DNA from 3 places in the Bradyrhizobium sp. S3.3.6 genome. Region 3 is predicted to be linked to each of the others. Evidence: predicted binding sites of a transcription regulator. Region 3 holds the regulator's gene; each other region holds the start of a gene.
What was found. Region 3 encodes PhoB, which activates phosphate uptake and scavenging genes when phosphate is short. Its sites were predicted from a motif close to TGTCATNNANCTGTCAT; they were not measured.
Positions count from the first base shown of each region.

Region 1: a site for PhoB is predicted at 4,560-4,576, ahead of ABID59_RS36780 (DUF2794 domain-containing protein). Genes of this name have one in related genera too.
Region 2: a site for PhoB is predicted at 3,042-3,058, ahead of phnC (phosphonate ABC transporter ATP-binding protein). Genes of this name have one in related genera too.

Region 1 is NZ_JBEPOT010000024.1:18,752-25,332, reverse strand. It holds gene ccmA (heme ABC exporter ATP-binding protein CcmA) at 1-147, opposite strand, end outside; gene acnA (aconitate hydratase AcnA) at 391-3,111, shown strand; gene ABID59_RS36785 (DUF1223 domain-containing protein) at 3,342-4,121, shown strand; gene ABID59_RS36780 (DUF2794 domain-containing protein) at 4,641-5,012, shown strand; gene ABID59_RS36775 (GNAT family N-acetyltransferase) at 5,123-5,653, opposite strand; gene ABID59_RS36770 (Bax inhibitor-1/YccA family protein) at 5,882-6,581, opposite strand, start outside.
Region 2 is NZ_JBEPOT010000005.1:8,288-14,868, reverse strand. It holds gene ABID59_RS16540 (hypothetical protein) at 1-416, shown strand, start outside; gene ABID59_RS16535 (DUF1045 domain-containing protein) at 420-1,118, opposite strand; gene ABID59_RS16530 (alpha-D-ribose 1-methylphosphonate 5-triphosphate diphosphatase) at 1,137-2,330, opposite strand; gene ABID59_RS16525 (transferase hexapeptide repeat family protein) at 2,327-2,983, opposite strand; gene phnC (phosphonate ABC transporter ATP-binding protein) at 3,158-3,967, shown strand; gene phnD (phosphonate ABC transporter substrate-binding protein) at 4,034-4,969, shown strand; gene phnE (phosphonate ABC transporter, permease protein PhnE) at 5,043-5,927, shown strand; gene phnE (phosphonate ABC transporter, permease protein PhnE) at 5,924-6,581, shown strand, end outside.
Region 3 is NZ_JBEPOT010000005.1:348,750-355,330, forward strand. It holds gene ABID59_RS18065 (Hsp33 family molecular chaperone) at 1-773, opposite strand, end outside; gene argF (ornithine carbamoyltransferase) at 1,028-1,951, opposite strand; gene ABID59_RS18075 (aspartate aminotransferase family protein) at 1,951-3,153, opposite strand; gene ABID59_RS18080 (GcrA family cell cycle regulator) at 3,607-4,116, shown strand; gene phoB (phosphate regulon transcriptional regulator PhoB) at 4,420-5,127, opposite strand; gene phoU (phosphate signaling complex protein PhoU) at 5,150-5,866, opposite strand; gene pstB (phosphate ABC transporter ATP-binding protein PstB) at 5,878-6,581, opposite strand, start outside.

The sequences.
Region 1 (6,581 bases), on a different contig from region 3:
GGCAATCAGCCGCAGCAGCGAGGTCTTGCCCGATCCGTTGCGGCCTACCACCGCCACGACGTCGCCGGAGGCCGCCTCGAAGTCCAGCCCGGAAAATACCTCGCGACCGCCCCGCACGCAGGTGAGCCCCTGTCCAGAGAGCCGCATCTCGCCTCGTTTCAACCCGCTCAAAGCCGGGCCTCAGGAAAACTGGGGGTAGCGCATCAGAATTTTTGGCTCGCGAATTGCTGCGGTACGATTGTGGCTGTGGCGGCGCGGTTAGAAAGCTTCTATAAGCCCGGAACTACTTGATGCAGCAACTCAACCTGCCCCTGCAAGCGACCTAACCTGCTGCGCTGACGGTGTTACGATACCCCTTGCCGGGTATAACTAACAATTGGGATTTCCTACATGACCTCGCTCGACAGCTTCAAATGCAAAAAGACCCTCAAGGTCGGCGCCAAGACCTATGTCTATTACAGTCTGCCCACGGCCGAGAAGAATGGTCTGAAGGGAATTTCGAAACTCCCCTATTCGATGAAGGTCCTGCTCGAGAATCTCCTCCGCAACGAGGACGGGCGCTCGGTCAAGAAGGAGGACATCGTCGCGGTCTCGAAGTGGCTGCGGAAGAAGTCGCTGGAGCATGAGATCGCGTTCCGTCCCGCGCGCGTGCTGATGCAGGATTTTACCGGCGTGCCGGCGGTGGTCGACCTCGCCGCAATGCGCAACGCGATGCAGAGCCTCGGCGGCGATGCCGAGAAGATCAACCCGCTGGTCCCCGTCGATCTCGTCATCGACCATTCCGTGATCGTGAACTTCTTCGGTGACAACAAGGCTTTCGGCAAGAACGTCATCGAGGAATACAAGCAGAATCAGGAGCGCTACGAGTTCCTGAAGTGGGGCCAGAAGGCGTTCTCGAACTTCTCCGTCGTGCCGCCCGGCACCGGCATCTGCCACCAGGTCAATCTCGAATATCTCTCCCAGACGGTGTGGACCAAGAAGGAGAAGATGACGGTCGGCAAGAAGACCGGCACCTTCGAGGTCGCCTATCCCGACTCGCTCGTCGGCACCGACTCCCACACCACCATGGTCAACGGTCTCGCCGTGCTCGGCTGGGGCGTCGGCGGCATCGAGGCGGAAGCCTGCATGCTCGGCCAGCCGCTGTCGATGCTGCTGCCCAACGTCGTCGGCTTCAAGCTGAAGGGCGCGATGAAGGAAGGCGTCACCGCGACCGACCTCGTGCTGACCGTCACGCAGATGCTGCGCAAGCTCGGCGTGGTCGGCAAGTTCGTCGAGTTCTTCGGCCCCGGCCTCGACAATCTCTCCGTCGCCGACAAGGCGACCATCGCCAACATGGCGCCGGAATATGGCGCGACCTGCGGCTTCTTCCCGGTCGACGCCGCCGCGATCGACTACCTCAAGACCTCCGGCCGCGCCGCACCGCGCGTCGCGCTGGTGCAGGCCTATGCGAAGGCGCAAGGGCTGTTCCGCACCGCCAAGTCGGCCGATCCGGTGTTCACGGAAACGCTGACGCTCGATCTCGCCGACGTCGTGCCGTCGATGGCCGGTCCGAAGCGTCCCGAAGGCCGCATCGCGCTGCCTTCGGTCGCCGAAGGCTTTTCGCTCGCGCTCGGTACCGAATACAAGAAGACCGACGAACCCAACAAGCGCTTCGCCGTCGAAGGCAAGAACTTCGAGATCGGCCACGGCGACGTCGTGATCGCCGCCATCACCTCCTGCACCAATACCTCGAACCCGAGCGTCTTGATCGGTGCCGGCCTGCTCGCGCGCAACGCAGCGGCCAAGGGCCTCAAGGCCAAGCCGTGGGTGAAGACCTCGCTCGCTCCGGGCAGCCAGGTGGTCGCGGGCTATCTCGCCGATTCCGGTCTGCAGGCCGATCTCGACAAGGTCGGCTTCAACCTCGTCGGCTTCGGCTGCACCACCTGCATCGGCAATTCCGGCCCGCTGCCGGAGGAGATCTCAAAATCGATCAACGACAACGGCATCGTTGCCGCTGCTGTGCTCTCGGGTAACCGCAACTTCGAAGGCCGCGTCTCGCCGGACGTGCAGGCGAACTATCTGGCCTCGCCGCCGCTGGTCGTCGCGCATGCGCTCGCCGGCAGCGTCACCAAGAACCTCGCCGTCGAGCCGCTCGGCGAAGGCAAGGACGGCAAGCCGGTGTATCTGAAGGACATCTGGCCGACGACGAAGGAGATCAACGCCTTCATGAAGAAGTTCGTGACCGCGGCGATCTTCAAGAAGAAGTATGCCGACGTGTTCAAGGGCGACGCCAACTGGCGCAAGATCAAGACGGTCGAGAGCGAGACCTATCGCTGGAACATGTCTTCGACCTATGTGCAGAACCCGCCCTATTTCGACGGCATGAAGAAGGAGCCGGAGCCGGTCACCGATATCGTCGAGGCGCGCATCCTCGCCATGTTCGGCGACAAGATCACCACCGACCACATCTCGCCGGCCGGTTCGATCAAGCTCACCTCGCCCGCTGGCAAATATCTCAGCGAGCACCAGGTGCGGCCCGCCGACTTCAACCAGTACGGCACGCGTCGCGGCAACCATGAGGTGATGATGCGCGGCACCTTCGCCAACATCCGCATCAAGAACTTCATGCTCAAGGGCGCGGATGGAAACATCCCCGAGGGCGGTCTCACCAAGCACTGGCCCGACGGCGAGCAGATGTCGATCTACGACGCCGCGATGAAGTACCAGCAGGAGCAGGTGCCGCTGGTGGTGTTCGCCGGCGCCGAATACGGCAACGGCTCCTCGCGCGACTGGGCTGCGAAGGGTACGCGTCTGCTCGGCGTGCGCGCCGTGATCTGCCAGAGCTTCGAGCGCATCCATCGCTCCAACCTGGTCGGCATGGGCGTGCTGCCGCTGACCTTCGAGGACGGCACCTCCTGGTCGTCGCTCGGCCTGAAGGGCGACGAGAAGGTCACGCTGCGTGGCCTCGTCGGCGACCTTAGGCCGCGCCAGAAGCTGACCGCGGAGATTGTGTCCGGGGACGGTTCATTGCGGCGCGTTTCGCTGCTTTGCCGCATCGATACGCTGGACGAGCTCGATTATTACCGGAACGGCGGCATTCTGCATTATGTGCTGCGCAAGCTCGCGGCCTGAGCGCGAATTTGTGAACGGTGGCTCACTGCGACGTGAGTAGAAGGTTAAACAAAGGCGGCCTATCACAAGGCCGCCTTCGTGCATTACGGCATGCTTCAGATGGGCCCACCCGGCGGACACTTCGCATCGGGCGGAATGCGCCATGCCCGTAAGACCGCCGTGCCCGTAAGACTACGGTGACCATCGGGCGATAGGATATCCCTCCACGAAGACGAGATGTGACGTTCGACATGACTGGAATGATGGCTTCTCATTTGGTTTCGCGATGGTCCGGCGCACTCTGGTCGGGAGCACTGGGCATCTGCGCAATCGTCGCCGTCATCCGTCCCGCCCAGGCCGATCCCCGCGCCGTGGTCGAGCTCTTCACCTCGCAGGGCTGCTCCTCCTGCCCGCCCGCCGACAAGGTCATCGGCGACCTCGCCAAGGATCCCTCGATCATCGCGCTGAGCATGCCGATCGATTATTGGGACTATCTCGGCTGGAAGGACACGCTGGCAGATTCGCGTTTCTCGGCGCGGCAGCGCGCCTATTCACGCATGCGCGGTGACCGCGAGGTCTACACGCCGCAGGTCGTGGTCAATGGCGCTGTGCATGTCATCGGCAGCGATCGGGCCGGCATCGAAAGCGCGATCGGCAAGACCGACAGGGGCACTGGCGTGATGAGCGTGCCGGTGACGATGTCGCTGGCAGGCAAGCAGATCAATGTATCGGTGGCCGCGGGCAACGAGCCGGCGATCTCGCATGGCGAGGTCTGGATCTGCTCGATTGCGAAATCGGTGCCAATCGAGATCAGCCGCGGCGAGAATCGCGGACAGCAGATCACCTACCACAACGTGGTGCGCAATCTGCTCAAGGTCGGCGACTGGAACGGACATCCGGAAACCTGGACGGTGCCGCTTGAGAACCTCACCTCGCGCGATGGCGTCGATGGTGCGGTGGTCTATGTCCAGGACGGCAGCCGCGAGAAGCCGGGCGCGATGCTGGGCGCGGCGTACACGTCACTGCACTGAAGCGACGCGCGCTCAAGATCGTCTCAAGACAATTTGTCTGTCGTCATTCCGGGGCGCGCGAAGCGCGAACTACGGTGCGCAATTGCGGCCAGCGACACCCCGACACAAACAAAAAAGGACCAACTTGCGTTGGCCCTCCTTGTCGCGCGTACAGACCCGATCCTGTTCGACCCCGGGGGGCTGGGGGCTGAGGAATCCGGAACCGAAAGGACCGGGTCAACGCACAGAGGTCTTTTCGCAGTGCAGGGCGGCGGGCGGTGGGCGGAAAAGCGGCGATCCTGTGATTCCTGCTAACGATCCCGTGACGGTTTGCCGCTGAGGAGTTCCACCGTTGCATGTGTCATGATTCGCAACCGGTCCGCGAGATAAGCCACGGTCCTTCAAGAGCGCTCCAAAAGAGCCCTTCAAGAGCCTCTTGCGGCGGGGAACAGTTGGCGCAATCATGCCATTGTCATGATCCGCGGCTCCGGGGACGGTCTTCGCGGAGGCGGGTCGTGCTGATGCGACAGGAGGCGCTGCATGAGCTTGACGCCGGAGGATGCCGATCCGAGCGAGCAGCGCGCAGTGGCGCGCCCCGCCGCTGCGAATGCCCAACTGAGCCGGGTGACGTTCAACCGGCTCGAGTTGAGCCGAATTCTCAATCTCTACGGCCGCATGGTCGCCGACGGCGAGTGGCGCGACTATGCCATCGACTTCCTGAAGGACCGCGCGGTGTTCTCGGTCTATCGCCGCGCCTCCGAAGTGCCGATCTACCGCATCGAGAAAGATCCGCGACTGGCCCGCAAGCAGGGCATGTACAGCGTGATCGCGGCGACCGGCCTGATCCTGCGCCGCGGCCACGAGCTCGACCGCGTGCTGCTGGTGATCGACCGGAAACTGGCGGTGGTGTAGCCACACCAACGCTGCAGTAGGGTGGGCAAAGGCGCAAAGCGCCGTGCCCACCATCTCTCCTCAATCGCCGCGGTGGGCACGCTACGCTTTGCCTACCCTACGAGTCCGGGTTATTTCGCCGGCACGGTGCTCGCGCCCTCGCCGAGGTCGCGCTGCATCATCACGGTATCCAGCCAGCGGCCGAACTTCAGGCCGACATTCGGGTGCGTGCCGATCATCTTGAAGCCGCCTCTGGTATGCACGCCGATCGAGCCGGCATTGGCGGAATCGCCGATGACCGCGATCATCTGGCGGAAGCCGCGCGCCTCGCATTCGATGATCAGCCGCTCCAGCAGCAGCGCGCCGATGCCGCGGCGGTGGAAGGCGGGATCGAGATAGATCGAGTTCTCGACCGTGAAGCGGTAGGCCGGGCGGGGCCGGTAGGCGCCGGCATAGGCGTAGCCGGCAACGCGGCCGTCGAGGACGGCGACGAAATAGGGATAGCCGCCGTCGACCAGCGTGCAATAGCGGCGCATCATCTCGGCGAGGTCAGGCGGCTCGATCTCGAACGTCGCGGTGCCCTCGCGGACGGCCTGCTGATAGATGGCGGTAATGGCGGGAAGGTCGGCCTCGGTTGTGGGCCTGATATCGGGTGTGGACATGGGCGAAGATTAGAGCGTTCGTGCGGCGGCTGGAAGAGGCAACGGTGTTTCCACGCACTCCGTCATTGCGAGGAGCCCTTGCGACGAAGCAATCCAGAAATGCATCCGCGGGGGGTCTGGATTGCTTCGCTTCGCTCGCAATGACGGTGTTTGTGGGGACAGCTCGGCCCCAAACAAAAACCCCGGCCTCGCGGCCGGGGTTCGGATCCGTTCTCTCAGGTCTGGCGCTTAGTCGCGCTGGCCGAGGAGCTGCAGCAGCAGCGTGAACAGGTTGATGAAGTTCAGGTACAGCGACAGCGCACCGGAGATCGCCGCGCGCTCGGCGATGTCGCCGCCGGCCGAAGCGTAGCCGTAGATGTAGTCGTTCTTCAGCCGCTGCGTATCCCAGGCGGTGAGGCCCGCGAACACCAGCACACCGACCACCGACACGATGAACTGCAGCGCCGTGCTGGCCAGGAACAGGTTCACCAGGCTCGCGATGATGATGCCGATCAGGCCCATGAACAGGAACGAGCCCATGCCGCTCATGTCACGCTTGGTGGTGTAGCCGTAGAGGCTCAGCGCGCCGAAGGTCGCCGCGGTGATGAAGAACACCCGCACGATCGAGGTGTGCGTGTACACCAGGAAGATCGAGGACAGCGAGATGCCCATCAGCGCCGAGAACACCCAGAACAGGATCTGGGCGGTCGAGGGGGCGAGACGGTTGATGCCAGCCGAGATCACGAACACCATGGCGAGCGGCGCCAGCATGAACAGCCACTTCAGCGGGCTCACGAACATCGCGTAGCCGAACGGCGTCAGGAACAGCTTGCCGACGCGGACGGCTTCCGCGGTCGGAACGTCGGTCACGGCAGCCATGTAGACGCCGAGTGCGGCGAGGCCAGTGATGGCGAGGCCAATGCTCATGTAGTTGTAGATGCGCAGCATA
Region 2 (6,581 bases), 340 kb from region 3:
TTCTCGTCATCGGCTTCGGCGCCTATCGGCTGATCGAGCGGCGCCATCCGCGCGCGCTGGCACGAATCCCGCCAACCCAATTGGCGCTCTGGTCATTTGCCGTTGCCATTGCTCACGGCGCCGCCTTGATGCTCGTACCGATCTATCTCGGGCTCTGCCGGGCCTTCGAGCTCGATGCAGGCCATGAGGCCGCCGGCGCGCTGATGAAGGCAAGTCTCGGGATGGCGGTGCTGGTGTCCCTGGTGCACGTTGCCGCCATGATCAGCGCCGGCGGATGTCTGGCGTGGCTGGTCTACCGCTATCTGGGATTGAGGTTCGTCTCGCGAAGCTGGTTCAATCTGGATGCAATCTGGGCGAGCAGCCTCGTTCTGGTTGGCGTCGTGGCGCTCGCCTTCAATCTTGCGAGCTGGCGCTGAAGCCTACCGCGTCAAAGCCCACTCGCCGATGATCCGGAAGCGCGCCTTCGCATCGTCCTGCTTGAACAGCGCAATGCGGTCGATCTCGAGTGTACCGAGACCAAGCTCCGCAAATCTCGCCCGCAGCATCTCCAGAATCGGCCCGCGCCGCTCCGCGTCCAGCCGCCCCGTCAGCGTCATGTGGAAGCGGAATTCTTCCATCACGTAGGGATAGCCCCAGCGGTCGAGATACTCGCGCTGGCGCGCGCTGAGCTTTTCGGGTTTTCGCCGCGCGCGGTCTTCCGCCGTCAGGGGCCGACGAAATGAATCGAAATCGCGAACGCAGTCGGCCGCGAGTTGCAGGAGCGCGTCGACCGGCTCAGCCGGAATGACGGCGATGAAGCCGCTGATGGTATCGACCACCGGCTGGATCACCGGCATCGGCCGCGCCTTCGCGGCGAATGTCGCGCAGGCAGCCTTGAGCTCGGCCTCTGTCTTGCCTGATACCAGCGCCATCGGCGCCTTCAGCGTGCCGTGAAAGCCGTATTTGCGGGGATCGGCGGTAATGTCGTGCCAGTCCGGCACGGCATGCAGGGTGCCTTGCGGAAACGAAAGCTCGTCGCTCGTATAGGCATCATAGCCAAGCAACTCGGCGCCGAATCGAGAGAGCGCATTGTCGGCGCCGGCGGAAAAATAGATCGCGTAGCGGGAAAAACCTGTCATTGCCGGAGCATAACCAATTTATGCCGCGACGACAGTCTCGCGCGGCGTCACCACCGGGCCGAGCAGCCGCGTCGCATCGGTGAGATGAACGAGCCGGCCTACGGCGATCACCGCGACCAGCCGCGGCCGCAGCAGCGCGCTATCGTCGACCAGCAGGATGTCGGCGCGATGGCCCGCGGCGAGCGTGCCGCGATCGGTCAGGCCCGTGGCTTGCGCCGGTGCCGACGAGATCAGCTTCCAGGCCTCCGTCAGCGGCAGCACGCCGTCTGAAGCCAGCCGGAATGCGGCGAGCAGCGGCGCCGGATAGTAATAGTCGGATGCTAGCACCGAGCAGAGCCCCTTCGCGATCATGTCCGAGGCCTTGGTCCAGCCAGTGTGGCTGCCGCCGCGCACCACGTTCGGCGCGCCGTAGACGATGGCGTCGCCATGATCTGCGGCCTCGCGCGCCGTCTCCTCGTTGATCGGAAATTCGGCGAGCGTCACGCCGAGGCTGCGAAAGCCCCTGCGCATCGCCGGGGTCGCATCGTCGTGCGAGAGCATCCGCACCTCGGCGCTGCGTGCCGCCGCAGCGAGCCGGGTGATCGAAGCCGGAACATCGGCAGCGCGCGAGACAATATGCGCAACGAGCTTGTCGAACGCCTCGTTCGACAGGCCGGTGCGCTCTACCATGCGGTTGCGCTTGCGCGGATTGGAGATGTCGGCGACGACCCCGTCCATGTGGTCGTTGAAGGCGAACAGGTCGACGCGACCCTCGGCGAGCCACTGGCCGATCTCGGCCTCGGCATCGAGATTGTAGGTCTCATGCCGCAGGTGGAAGCGGGTGTCGGCAGCGAACTGCGGGCGCTGTCGCTCGATCGACTCGAGCAGACGCCTTGCATTGTCGCCGCTGCGCAGGCCCGGCTCCCACGACCAGGTCGTGGCGTGGAACACCGTGGTTATGCCGTTGCCGATGGCCTGGCGATCGGTGTCGGCCAGCGCGACGTCGATCGGGAAATCGACGCCGGCGCGCGGCATCATCTGCCGCTCGAAAGCGTCGCCGTGCAGATCGACGATACCGGGCAGCACCAGCAGCTTGCGCGCATCGATCGCCAGCCGCGCGCGGCCGCGAGATGCATCGATCTGCGCGATGTCGGATCCCGATACTGCAAGGGAGGTTTCGGCGAGCTCGGAGCCGATCAGGGTCCGGCCACCCTCGATGAAAATGTCTGTCACGCGACCGCGCTTCGTTTGCTGGAAGAGGAGCTTGCCCCTGCTTCGTATGTCGTCAGGAAATCTTCAATCGCGAGCTTGCGGAAATCGGGCAGCGCTTCACGCAATTTGTCGTGATCCCAGTCCCACCATGCCAGTTTTGCAAGCCGTCCGGCAACCTCTTCGGAGAACCGCCGCCGCACGATCCGCGCCGGATTGCCGGCCACGATGGTATAGGCCGGCACGTCCTTGGTGACGATGGCGCCGGCCGCGATCACCGCGCCGGTGCCGATATTGCGGCCGGGCAGCACGACCGCGCCATGGCCGATCCAAACGTCATGGCCGATATGGACGTGATGCTGGCGCCGCCAGTCGAAGAAATCGGTGTCGTCGCTCTCGCCCGGGAAGTACGCGCTGGAGCGGTAGGTGAAGTGCGCCTGCGTGGCGCGATGCATCGGATGATTGCCCGGATTGATCCGCGTCATCGCCGCGATCGAGCAGAATTTTCCGATGGTTGCGTAGGTGATCTGCGCGTCGTTGACGACGTAGGAATAGTCGCCCATCGCCACTTCATGCAGGATCGTGCGCGCCCCCACCTCGGTATAGGCGCCGAGCCGGGTCTCATGCAGCTGCGCCGAAGGATCGATAGTCGGTTGGACCGAAAGCACCTTGGCCATGCTGCATCCGAGAATTCGAGGGCGGGCGCTCGTCATCAAGCGGCTTGATGACAAGACAATGACGATGCGATGACAGGGGATGAGGTGTGTAGCAACGCCGCACCGCACCGCGCGTGTCACACAAGTGTCAAGCGTCGGCGATAGCGGTGGGTCCCAGCTACTCTGGAGCCCTGCATGCTGGTGGTTGAAGGTCTGACGTGCCGCTTCGGCGCAAAAGCCGCGGTGGACGACGCCTCGTTTCAAATCTCGCCCGGCGGCTTCGTCGGTGTGATCGGGCGCTCCGGCGCCGGCAAGTCGACCTTGCTGCGGACCATCAATCGGCTCGCGACGCCCACGCAGGGGCGTATCGTGTTCGACAGCCTCGACGTCACCGCGCTGCGCGGCAAGGAGCTGCGGCAGTGGCGGGCGCGCTCGGCGATGATTTTTCAGCAGTTTAACCTGGTCGGCCGGCTCGACGTGCTGACCAATGTGCTGATGGGCCGTCTCGCAAAGATGCCGGCCTGGCGCTCGTTGTCGCAGACCTGGCCGGAGCAGGACAAGGCGCTGGCGATGTCGGCGCTGGAGCAGTTCGACATCGCTTCGCTCGCCGCGCAGCGCGCCGACCAGCTCTCCGGGGGCCAGCAGCAGCGCGTGGCGATTGCCCGTGCACTGGTGCAGCAGCCCGACATCATCCTCGCCGACGAGCCGATCGCCTCGCTCGATCCGCGCAACACCAAGATCGTCATGGATGCGCTGCTGCGCATCAACAAGCATTTCGGCATCACGGTGCTCTGCAATCTGCATTCGCTCGATCTGGCGCGCAGCTATTGCGACCGCCTGATCGGCATGGCTCAGGGGCGCGTGGTGTTCGACGGCGCGCCGGCTGATTTGACCGATCACGTTGCCCGCGAGCTCTACGATCTCGAGGCCGCCGATGTCATGGGCGGCACACCTGCGCCGGCGCCCGAGGGCGTCCCGGCACTCGGAACGGCGGCCGCCGCCTGAGCCGCACTTGCGTCCGTCATTGCCAGTTTTTGCGTCAACAGAACCCAACCGATGATAGAGGGTACCATGATCACTCGCAGACTCGTTCTTGCCGGCGCCGCCGCGCTCGCGTTCACGACTTCAGCCTCCGCAGAGGACTGGAAGGCCAAATATCCCGAACTGACCTTCGCGGTCATTCCGGCGGAGAACGCCTCGGGCGTGACGGAGCGCTGGGCGCCGTTCATGAGCTATCTCTCCAAGGAACTGGGCGTGAAGGTCACGCTGCGCATCGCCAACGACTATGCCGCCGTTATCGAAGGCCAGCGCGCCGGCAACATCCACATCGCGAGCTACGGCTCGGCCTCGTTCGCACGCGCCCGCCTGACCGGCGTCAAGACCGACGCCTTCGCCAACGACATCAACTCCGACGGCTCGACCGGCTATTACTCGGTGTTCTTCGTCAAGACGACCAGCCCCTACAAGAAGGTTGACGACCTCAAGGGCAAGAACCTGGGCCTCGTCGACCCGAACTCGACCTCCGGCAACAACGTGCCGCGCTTCGAGCTCGACAAGATGGGCATCCCCGACGCCGACACTTATTTCAGCAAGGTCGTCTTCACCGGCAGCCATGAGAACGCGATCCTGGCGCTGGCGCAGGGCACGGTGGATGTCGCCGCCAACCAGTGGACCAGCGACGACGATTCGACGCTGGCGCAGATGCTGACCAAGGGCATGCTGAAGAATGCCGACGGTTCGCCGATGAAGAAGGACGATTTCCGCATCATCCACAAATCTGCGCCGATCATCAACGGCCCCTATGCTTATAACTCCGACCTGCCGGAAGAGGCCAAGGCGGCGATCGCCAAGGCGTTCTTCGACGCGCCGGTCAAGGACAAGGCAGCCTTCGATCGTCTCCAGGACGGCCAGAAGAAGGGTTTTCATCCCGCCACCACCAAGGACTGGGATGGCACGATCGAGCTGATCAAGTTCGTCGATGCACTGCGTAAGAAGAAGGCGTCCTGAGTTTCGGGGCGATGCACTGGAGCCGGGTCGATGGACCCGGCTCATTCTCTTTTGACGGACCAGTCTCTATCCGATGACCGTCGCCGTTTCGATCCTCCCCGAGCAGCAGCTTGCTGCGCTGAACGCAGCCTATAACAAGGCGGTCTTGCGCAAGCGGCTCCGTCTCCTGTTGGGAGCCGCGATTTTTGCCGCGGCGCTGCTTCTCGCTGCGATCGGCGCAGAAGTGAATCTGCGGACCCTGTTCACTTACTTCGGCAACTTCCTCAGCTATTTCGATCGCATCCTCACGCTCGATAGCGGCCAGCGGGTCTGGACCGATGTCGGCGAATGGCTGTGGGGCTGGCGCAAATGGCTGAAGATGCTGGGTGAGACGCTGCTGATCAGCTATGTCGGCACATTGATCGGCGCCATCTTCGCTTTTGCCCTGAACTTCTTTGCGGCCGAAAACACCTCGCCCCGGCCATGGCTTCGCTTCGTGGTGCGGCGCCTGCTCGAGTTCGCCCGCACCGTCCCGGGCATCGTGTTCGCGCTGATCTTCGTCATCGCCTTCGGCCTCGGGCCGATGGCGGGCGTGCTTGCGATCGCGATTCACTCTACCGGCGCTTTGGGAAAACTGTTTTCGGAAATCGTCGAGAACGCCGACATGAAGCCGGTCGAGGGTATCCGCTCGACTGGTGCGAGCTGGCTATCCTGCATGCGCTTTGCGATTCTGCCGCAGGTGACCGCTGGCTATGCCAGCTACGCGCTGCTGCGTTTCGAGGTCAACGTCCGCGAAGCGTCCGTCATGGGCTTTGTCGGCGCCGGCGGTATCGGGCAGGAGCTCGTCGTCGCCATCCGCAAGTTCTATTATTCGGACGTCAGCGCGATCCTGCTGCTCATCATCGTCACGGTCTTCATCATCGACATCTCGACCGGCTGGTTGCGCGGCCGCCTCTTCGGCAAGGAGGCGCGGACGTGACAGGGCCGCAGGAGGTCGACACCGCGCAGATCCGCGCGCGCTACCCTGATGTGTTCGAGCGTCCGGCCGCGGCACGGCTTGCGACGCCGGCCATGATCGTCGCGGCGCTCGGCATCTTCGTTTATGGCCTGATTGATCTCGATTTCTCGCCGTCGCGGCTCTTCAGCGGCCTCAGCCAGCTCGGCTGGATCAGCATGATGATGATCCCGCCCGATCCCGGCTCGTCGCTTCCGATCTATCTGAAGGCGATGGGCGAGACGTTGTCGATCGCGTTGCTCGGCACCACACTGGCCGCGCTGCTCGCGCTTCCGGTCAGCTTATTTGCTGCACGCAATGTCGTGCCGTCGATCATCCTGCGCTTTCCCGTGCGCCGTTTCCTCGATTCGATCCGAGGCGTCGACACGCTGATCTGGGCGCTGGTATGGATCAACGTGGTCGGGCTCGGCCCGTTCGCCGGCGTGCTGGCGATCGCCGTGTCGGATTTCGGTGCGTTCGGCAAACTGTTCTCCGAGGCGATCGAAGGCGCCGATCAGAAGCAGGTCGAGGGCATCCGCGCCTCCGGCGGCAGCGCGCTGCACGAGATCCGCTTCGGCCTGTTGCCGCAGGTGCTGCCCGTGATCGCGGGCCAGGTGCTCTATTTCATCGAATCCAACA
Region 3 (6,581 bases):
TCGATCAGCTCGACGTCCTCGACGGTTTCGATCAGCGAGCGCGCCTCGACCCAGGCATCGTCCTCGGCGACGGCGTGCACCTCGGCGCCCTCGGGCGCGTCGCCGGGATGGAGATCGGCCTGCCGCGCGCGCTCCGGCGCCTTCGGCAAAAACTGCATCAGCATGCCGCCGGCGCGCCAGCGATGCTTGCCGCCGTCGCTCGAGCGCCACTCCTCGCCGACCGCGAGGCGCACGCGTGTCGGGATCTGCTCGGAGCGCAGGAAATATTCGTGAGCGGCGTCTTCCAGGCTGCCGCCGTCGAGCGCGACCAGACCCTGGTAGCGGCTCATGTCGGGACCCTGGTCGATGGTCATGGCGAGATGGCCGCGGCCGAGCAGCGCGCCGGAGTGCGAGCCAGTATTCTTGGCGTCACCGAGGCGCTCGGCGTCAAAGCGCGCATAGGCGCGCAGGCGATCCGGTGCCTGATAGTCCACCACCAGAAATGACACCGGCCCATCGGTCTGGGCCTGGAGGATGAAGCGGCCCTCGAATTTCAGCGCCGAGCCGAGCAGCGTCGTCAGCACGATGGCCTCGCCCAGCAGCTTGCCGACCGGTGCCGGATAATCGTGCTTGGTCAGGATCTCGTCGAGCGCGGGGCCAAGCCGCACCAGCCGCCCGCGCACATCGAGCACGTCGACCTCGTAGGGCAGCACGGCGTCATCGATCGGAACCGCGGACGGCGCGCGAACCGGGCCCTCGGGCCCGGTTTTCATGTCAGGGGATTGGGAAACCATGGCGCTTTATCTGGGGTCGGAGGTGGGAAATGGAAGGGGCGCGAGGGGACCTCGAATTCGGTGTCGTCCGGGGGCGCGCGCAGCGCGAACCCGGGACCATAACCACAGGATTACGCTATTGCTGTCGACGACAACTCCGAGTCATCGCCAAAAGGGGTTCCTGTGGTTAAGGGTCCCGGATCTGCGCTTACGCTTGTCCGGGACGACAGCGGAGGATGGGGCCGCTCGCACAGCCACCTCGCCCCGCCACAGTGTTACTTCACCGCGTCAAAACACCAGGCCAGAATGCCCTTCTGCGCATGCAGGCGGTTTTCGGCCTCGTCGAACACGACCGATTGCGGGCCGTCGATCACCTCGTCGGTGACCTCCTCGCCGCGATGGGCGGGCAGGCAGTGCATGAACAGCGCGTCGGGCTTGGCCAGCGACATCAGCTTGGAATTGACCTGGTAGGGCTTGAGCACGTTGTGGCGGTGCTCGCCTTCCTTGTCGCCCATCGACACCCAGGTGTCGGTGACGACACAATCGGCATCCTTCACGGCGGCCTCGGGATCGGTGCCGAGCACGATCGGCGCACCGGTGGCCTTGATGAAGTCGCGCATCACCTTCTTCGGGGCGAGCTCCGGCGGGGTTGCGACATTGAGGTTGAACTTGAAGCGCTCGGCGGCATGGGCCCACGACGCCAGCACGTTGTTGTCGTCGCCGGTCCAGGCCACGGTGCGACCTTCGATCGGGCCGCGATGCTCTTCGTAAGTCAGGAGATCGGCCATCACCTGGCACGGATGCGAGCGCCGCGTCAGGCCGTTGATGACAGGCACGGTCGCGTTCGCCGCGAGCTCCAGCAGCGCCTCGTGATTGAGGATGCGGATCATGATGGCGTCGACATAGCGCGACAGCACTCGCGCGGTGTCGGCAATGGTCTCGCCGCGGCCAAGCTGCATCTCGGCGCCGGTGAGCATGATGGGCTCGCCGCCGAGCTGGCGCATGGCAACGTCGAACGACACGCGCGTGCGGGTCGACGGGCGCTCGAAGATCATCGCCAGCGTCTTGCCTTCGAGCGGCTTGACCGGCTGATGCGCCTTCTGCTTCGCCTTCATGGCGGAGGAGGCCGCGAGCATGCTCTTGAGCTCCGACAGCGGCAGCTCGTTGATATCGAGGAAGTGTTTTGGCGTCTTGCTCATCAGCTTGCCGCCCGCTTGTTGCCTGAGAGCGCAGCGCAGGCGCGTTCAAGCCGGCCGACGCTGTCCTCGATCTCGGCTTCGGTGACGATCAAGGGCGGCAGGAAGCGCACGACATTGTCGCCAGCGCCGACGGTGAGCAGTTTTTCGTTGCGCAGCGCTGCGACCAGATCGCCGGAGGGCACCACGGCCTTGATGCCGATCAGGAGCCCCTCGCCGCGGACCTCGCTGACGACATCGGGGTGACGATCGATCACGGAGGCGAGCTTCTGCTTGAGCAGCAGCGACATCTTCTGCACGTGGTCGAAGAAGCCGGGCTTGAGCATGACGTCGAGCACGGCGTTCGCGGCCGAGATCGCCAGCGGATTGCCGCCGAAGGTCGAGCCGTGCGAGCCGGGCCCCATGCCGGTGGCCGCATCCGCGGTCGCCAGCACCGCGCCGATCGGGAAGCCGCCGCCGAGCGCCTTGGCCAGCGACATCACGTCAGGCGTGACGCCGGTGCGGCGGTGGGCGAAGAGATCGCCGGTGCGGCCCATGCCAGTCTGCACCTCGTCGAAGGCGAGCAGCAGGCCCTTCTCGTCGCAGAGCTGGCGCAACGCCCTCAGGAAAGAAGGCGTCGCCGAACGAACGCCGCCCTCGCCCTGGATCGGCTCGATCAGGATGCCGGCGGTCTGCGGACCGATCGTCTTCTTCACGGCCTCGATGTCGCCGTGCGGGATCTGGTCGAAACCGTCCATCGGCGGACCGAAACCTTCGAGATATTTTGCAGAGCCGGTCGCAGCCAGCGTCGCCAGCGTGCGGCCGTGGAAGGCGCCTTCGAAGGTGATGATGCGGTAGCGCTCCGGATGTCCTTTGGAGAAGTGATGATGGCGGACCAGCTTGATCACACCCTCCAGCGCTTCGGCGCCGGAATTGCAGAAGAACACGAAGTCCGCAAAACTCTCGTTGCAGAGACGCGCGGCGAGCTTCTCGCCGTCCGGGCTCTGGAACAGGTTCGACATGTGCCAGAGTTTTGTGGCCTGCTCCTGCAGCGCCTTGACCAGCGCGGGATGGGCATGGCCGAGCGCATTCACCGCCACGCCCGAGGTGAAATCGAGATAGCGATCGCCATTGGTTGCGATCAACCAGACGCCTTCACCGCGCTCAAAACCGATGTCGGTTCTGGCGAAAACGGGGAGCAAGTGCGGCGCTGCGCTGTTAGCCATGATGGTCTCTTTGGATGTTTCGGACGGCCTGAAACTGCGTTGCGCAGCGCATCATTGGTCCGGAAAACGAAACGTGCCGCCTTTTAAGGGCGGCACGCATCACTATCTTATGCTTGGCACCATTGGTGTCAATGCCGCCCGGAAAGCCCCGCGAAACCCAGATTCCGTAGTCTTGCGGTACCGAATTTGCGGGTTTTGGCCACGGAACATGTGGAAGCGAGTCGGCGGACTCTTGCGCGTGAGTCACGCCATATTGTAGCGTCTGGCTTGTCAGATACGACATCTCGTGCAGCGGTTCTGATCCCAAAAGTCCTCATGTACCGGCGTAAACGTTCGGGCGTATCATTGCGCCCGGCGAGCCTTAAGGGATTCTGGCGGCACGGATTTTTCGAGGCTTAGGCATTCGTTGTGCGGCCCCCAGGATGGCAGGCGCGCGGCGAAGGAAAGGGTGCAATGACGGTTTTGACCTGGTCCGACGATCGCGTCGAACAGCTGAAAAAGCTCTGGGAGGCCGGACTTTCGGCCAGCCAGATCGCCGCTGAGCTTGGGAATGTCACCCGTAACGCCGTGATCGGCAAGGTTCACCGGCTCGGCTTGTCGGGCCGCGCCAAGAGCCCGTCTTCGGCAGCTCCGCGGCCGCGCAAGGCGCGTCCAGCGCCGCACATGATGCGGGTGAGCAGGCCCATCGCACGCGGCAATACCGCGCTGGCGCAGGCTTTCGAGGTCGAGGTCGAGGCTGAACCGGTCACCTACGACAACGTGGTACCGATGAGCCAGCGGCTGTCGCTGCTCGAATTGAACGAGGCGACCTGCCACTGGCCGGTCGGCGATCCCTCGAGCCCGGATTTCTTCTTCTGCGGCGGCAAAGCGCTCTCCGGCCTGCCCTATTGCGCCCAGCACTCGCGGGTCGCGTATCAGCCGGCAGCGGATCGCAGGCGGGCCCCGGCGAAGCCGGCGCGCTGAGTTAGTCGGCTTCCAAGACTTCGCCGTCCAAGCGGCGGCGGCTCAACTTGCGACGGCGCTAACTCCCTCCGCCGTCGTCCCGGACAAGCGCGCCTCAAGCGCGCGCAGATCCGGGACCCATAACCACCGCGAGATGTGGTTACGGGTACTCGGAGTTACCTTTTTCGTGCAACAACGACGCCCTGTGGTTATGGGTCCCGGATCTGCACTCCGCTCCAGACAACGCTGCGCGTTGCCAGGAGCTGCGCTTGTCCGGGACGACAGCTGAGATTGCTGCCCCAGCCGAGCTCACGTCAGCCAACCCTACGCCTGCTCGGCCTTCGCGAACCGATCGTCCAGCGCGTAGCCCGCGCCGCGGACGGTGCGGATCGGGTCCTGCTCGCGGCCGAGATTGAGCAGCTTGCGCAGGCGGCCGATATGCACATCGACAGTGCGCTCATCGATGTAGATGTCGCGGCCCCAGACGCTGTCGAGCAACTGCTCGCGCGAGAACACGCGGCCGGGATGCTCCAGGAAGAACTCCAGCAGGCGATATTCGGTCGGGCCGAGATCGATCGGCCGGCCCGAGCGCGCCACGCGGCGCTTTTCGCGGTCGAGCTCGATGTCGCCGAAGGCCAGCACGGTTGCGAGCCGCTCCGGACTTGCGCGCCGCAGCAGGCCCTTCACGCGCGCCAGGAGCTCGGGCACCGAGAACGGCTTGACGATGTAGTCGTCGGCGCCGGTCGCCAGGCCCCGCACCCGCTCGCTCTCCTCGCCACGCGCGGTGAGCATGATGATCGGCAGCTGCTTGGTGTCGGATCGCGCACGCAACCGCCGGCACAGCTCGATGCCTGATAGCCCCGGCAGCATCCAGTCAAGCACGATCAGATCGGGGATGTGCTCCTTGAGGCGGGTGTCGGCGTCGTCGCCGCGCATTACCGTCTCGACGTCATAGCCGTCGCCTTCGAGGTTGTAGCGGAGAAGCTCGGTCAGAGCTTCCTCGTCCTCAACCACCATAATGCGTGCGCCCATCGGGTCGTCGCTCCTTGCGTAATCAGGTGTTCGGGACCGTGGTGGCGAAGGTCGTCATGTCGCCCTTCGGCCGCTTGTCGGTGATCGCCTGGCCTTCGATCATGTAGAACACGGTCTCGGCAATGTTGGTGGCATGGTCGCCGATCCGCTCGATGTTCTTGGCGCAGAACATCAGATGGATGCAGAACGAGATGTTGCGCGGATCCTCCATCATGTAGGTGAGGAGCTCACGGAACAGCGAGGTGCAGATGGCGTCGACTTCCTCGTCGCCCTTCCACACCGCCATCGCCGCCGGCAGATCGTGCGCGGCATAGGCGTCCAGCACCGACTTGACCTGCTGCTGCACGAGGTCGGTCATGTGCTCGAGGCCGCGGAACAGCTTGAGCGGATGGAAATCCGTCTCCAGCGCCGCGACGCGCTTGCCCATGTTCTTGGCGAGGTCGCCGATGCGCTCGAGATCGGTCGCGACGCGCATGGCGCCGACGATCTCGCGCAGATCCACCGCCATCGGCTGGCGGCGCGCGATCGTGAGCACGGCGCGCTCCTCGATCTTCTTCTGCAGCGTGTCGAGCTCGGCGTCGATGGCGACGACGCGCTGGCCGAGCGCGACGTCGCGGCGGATCAGCGCATCGACGGAATCGACGATCATGCGCTCGGCGATGCCGCCCATCTCGGCGACCAGGCGCGTGAGCTCCTGGAGGTCGGTGTCGAAGGCCTTTGCGGTATGTTCAGAACCCATGTGCCGTCTCCTCAGCCGAACCGGCCGGTGATGTAATCCTGCGTGCGCCGGTCGGTCGGCGATGTGAATATCTTGCTGGTGTCGTCGAACTCTATCAGCTCGCCGAGATACATGAAGGCGGTCTTGTCGGAGACGCGGGCGGCCTGCTGCATGTTGTGGGTCACGATCGCGATCGTGTAGTTCTCGGACAGCTCCTGGATCAGCTCCTCGACCTTGGCGGTCGAGATCGGGTCGAGCGCCGAGCAGGGCTCGTCGAACAGGATCACCTCGGGCCGCACCGCAACGGTGCGGGCGATGCAGAGGCGCTGCTGCTGGCCGCCGGAGAGCGACAGGCCGGAGGCGTTGAGCTTGTCCTTGACCTCGTTCCACAGCGCGCCGCCGCGCAGCGCCTTCTCGACGCGGTCGTCCATCTCGGATTTCGAGATCTTCTCATAGAGACGGATGCCGAAGGCGATGTTCTCGTAGATCGTCATCGGGAACGGCGTCGGCTTCTGGAACACCATGCCGACGCGGGCGCGCAGCAGATTGAGGTCGAGCTTGGGGTCGAGGATGTTGGTCTGGTCGAGCATCAGCTGACCGGTGACGCGCTGGCCCGGATAGAGGTCGTACATCCGGTTGAAGATGCGCAGCAGGGTCGACTTGCCGCAGCCCGACGGGCCGATGAAGGCGGTGACCCGGTTGGTGCCGAGCGCCAGGTTGATGTTCTTCAGCGCGT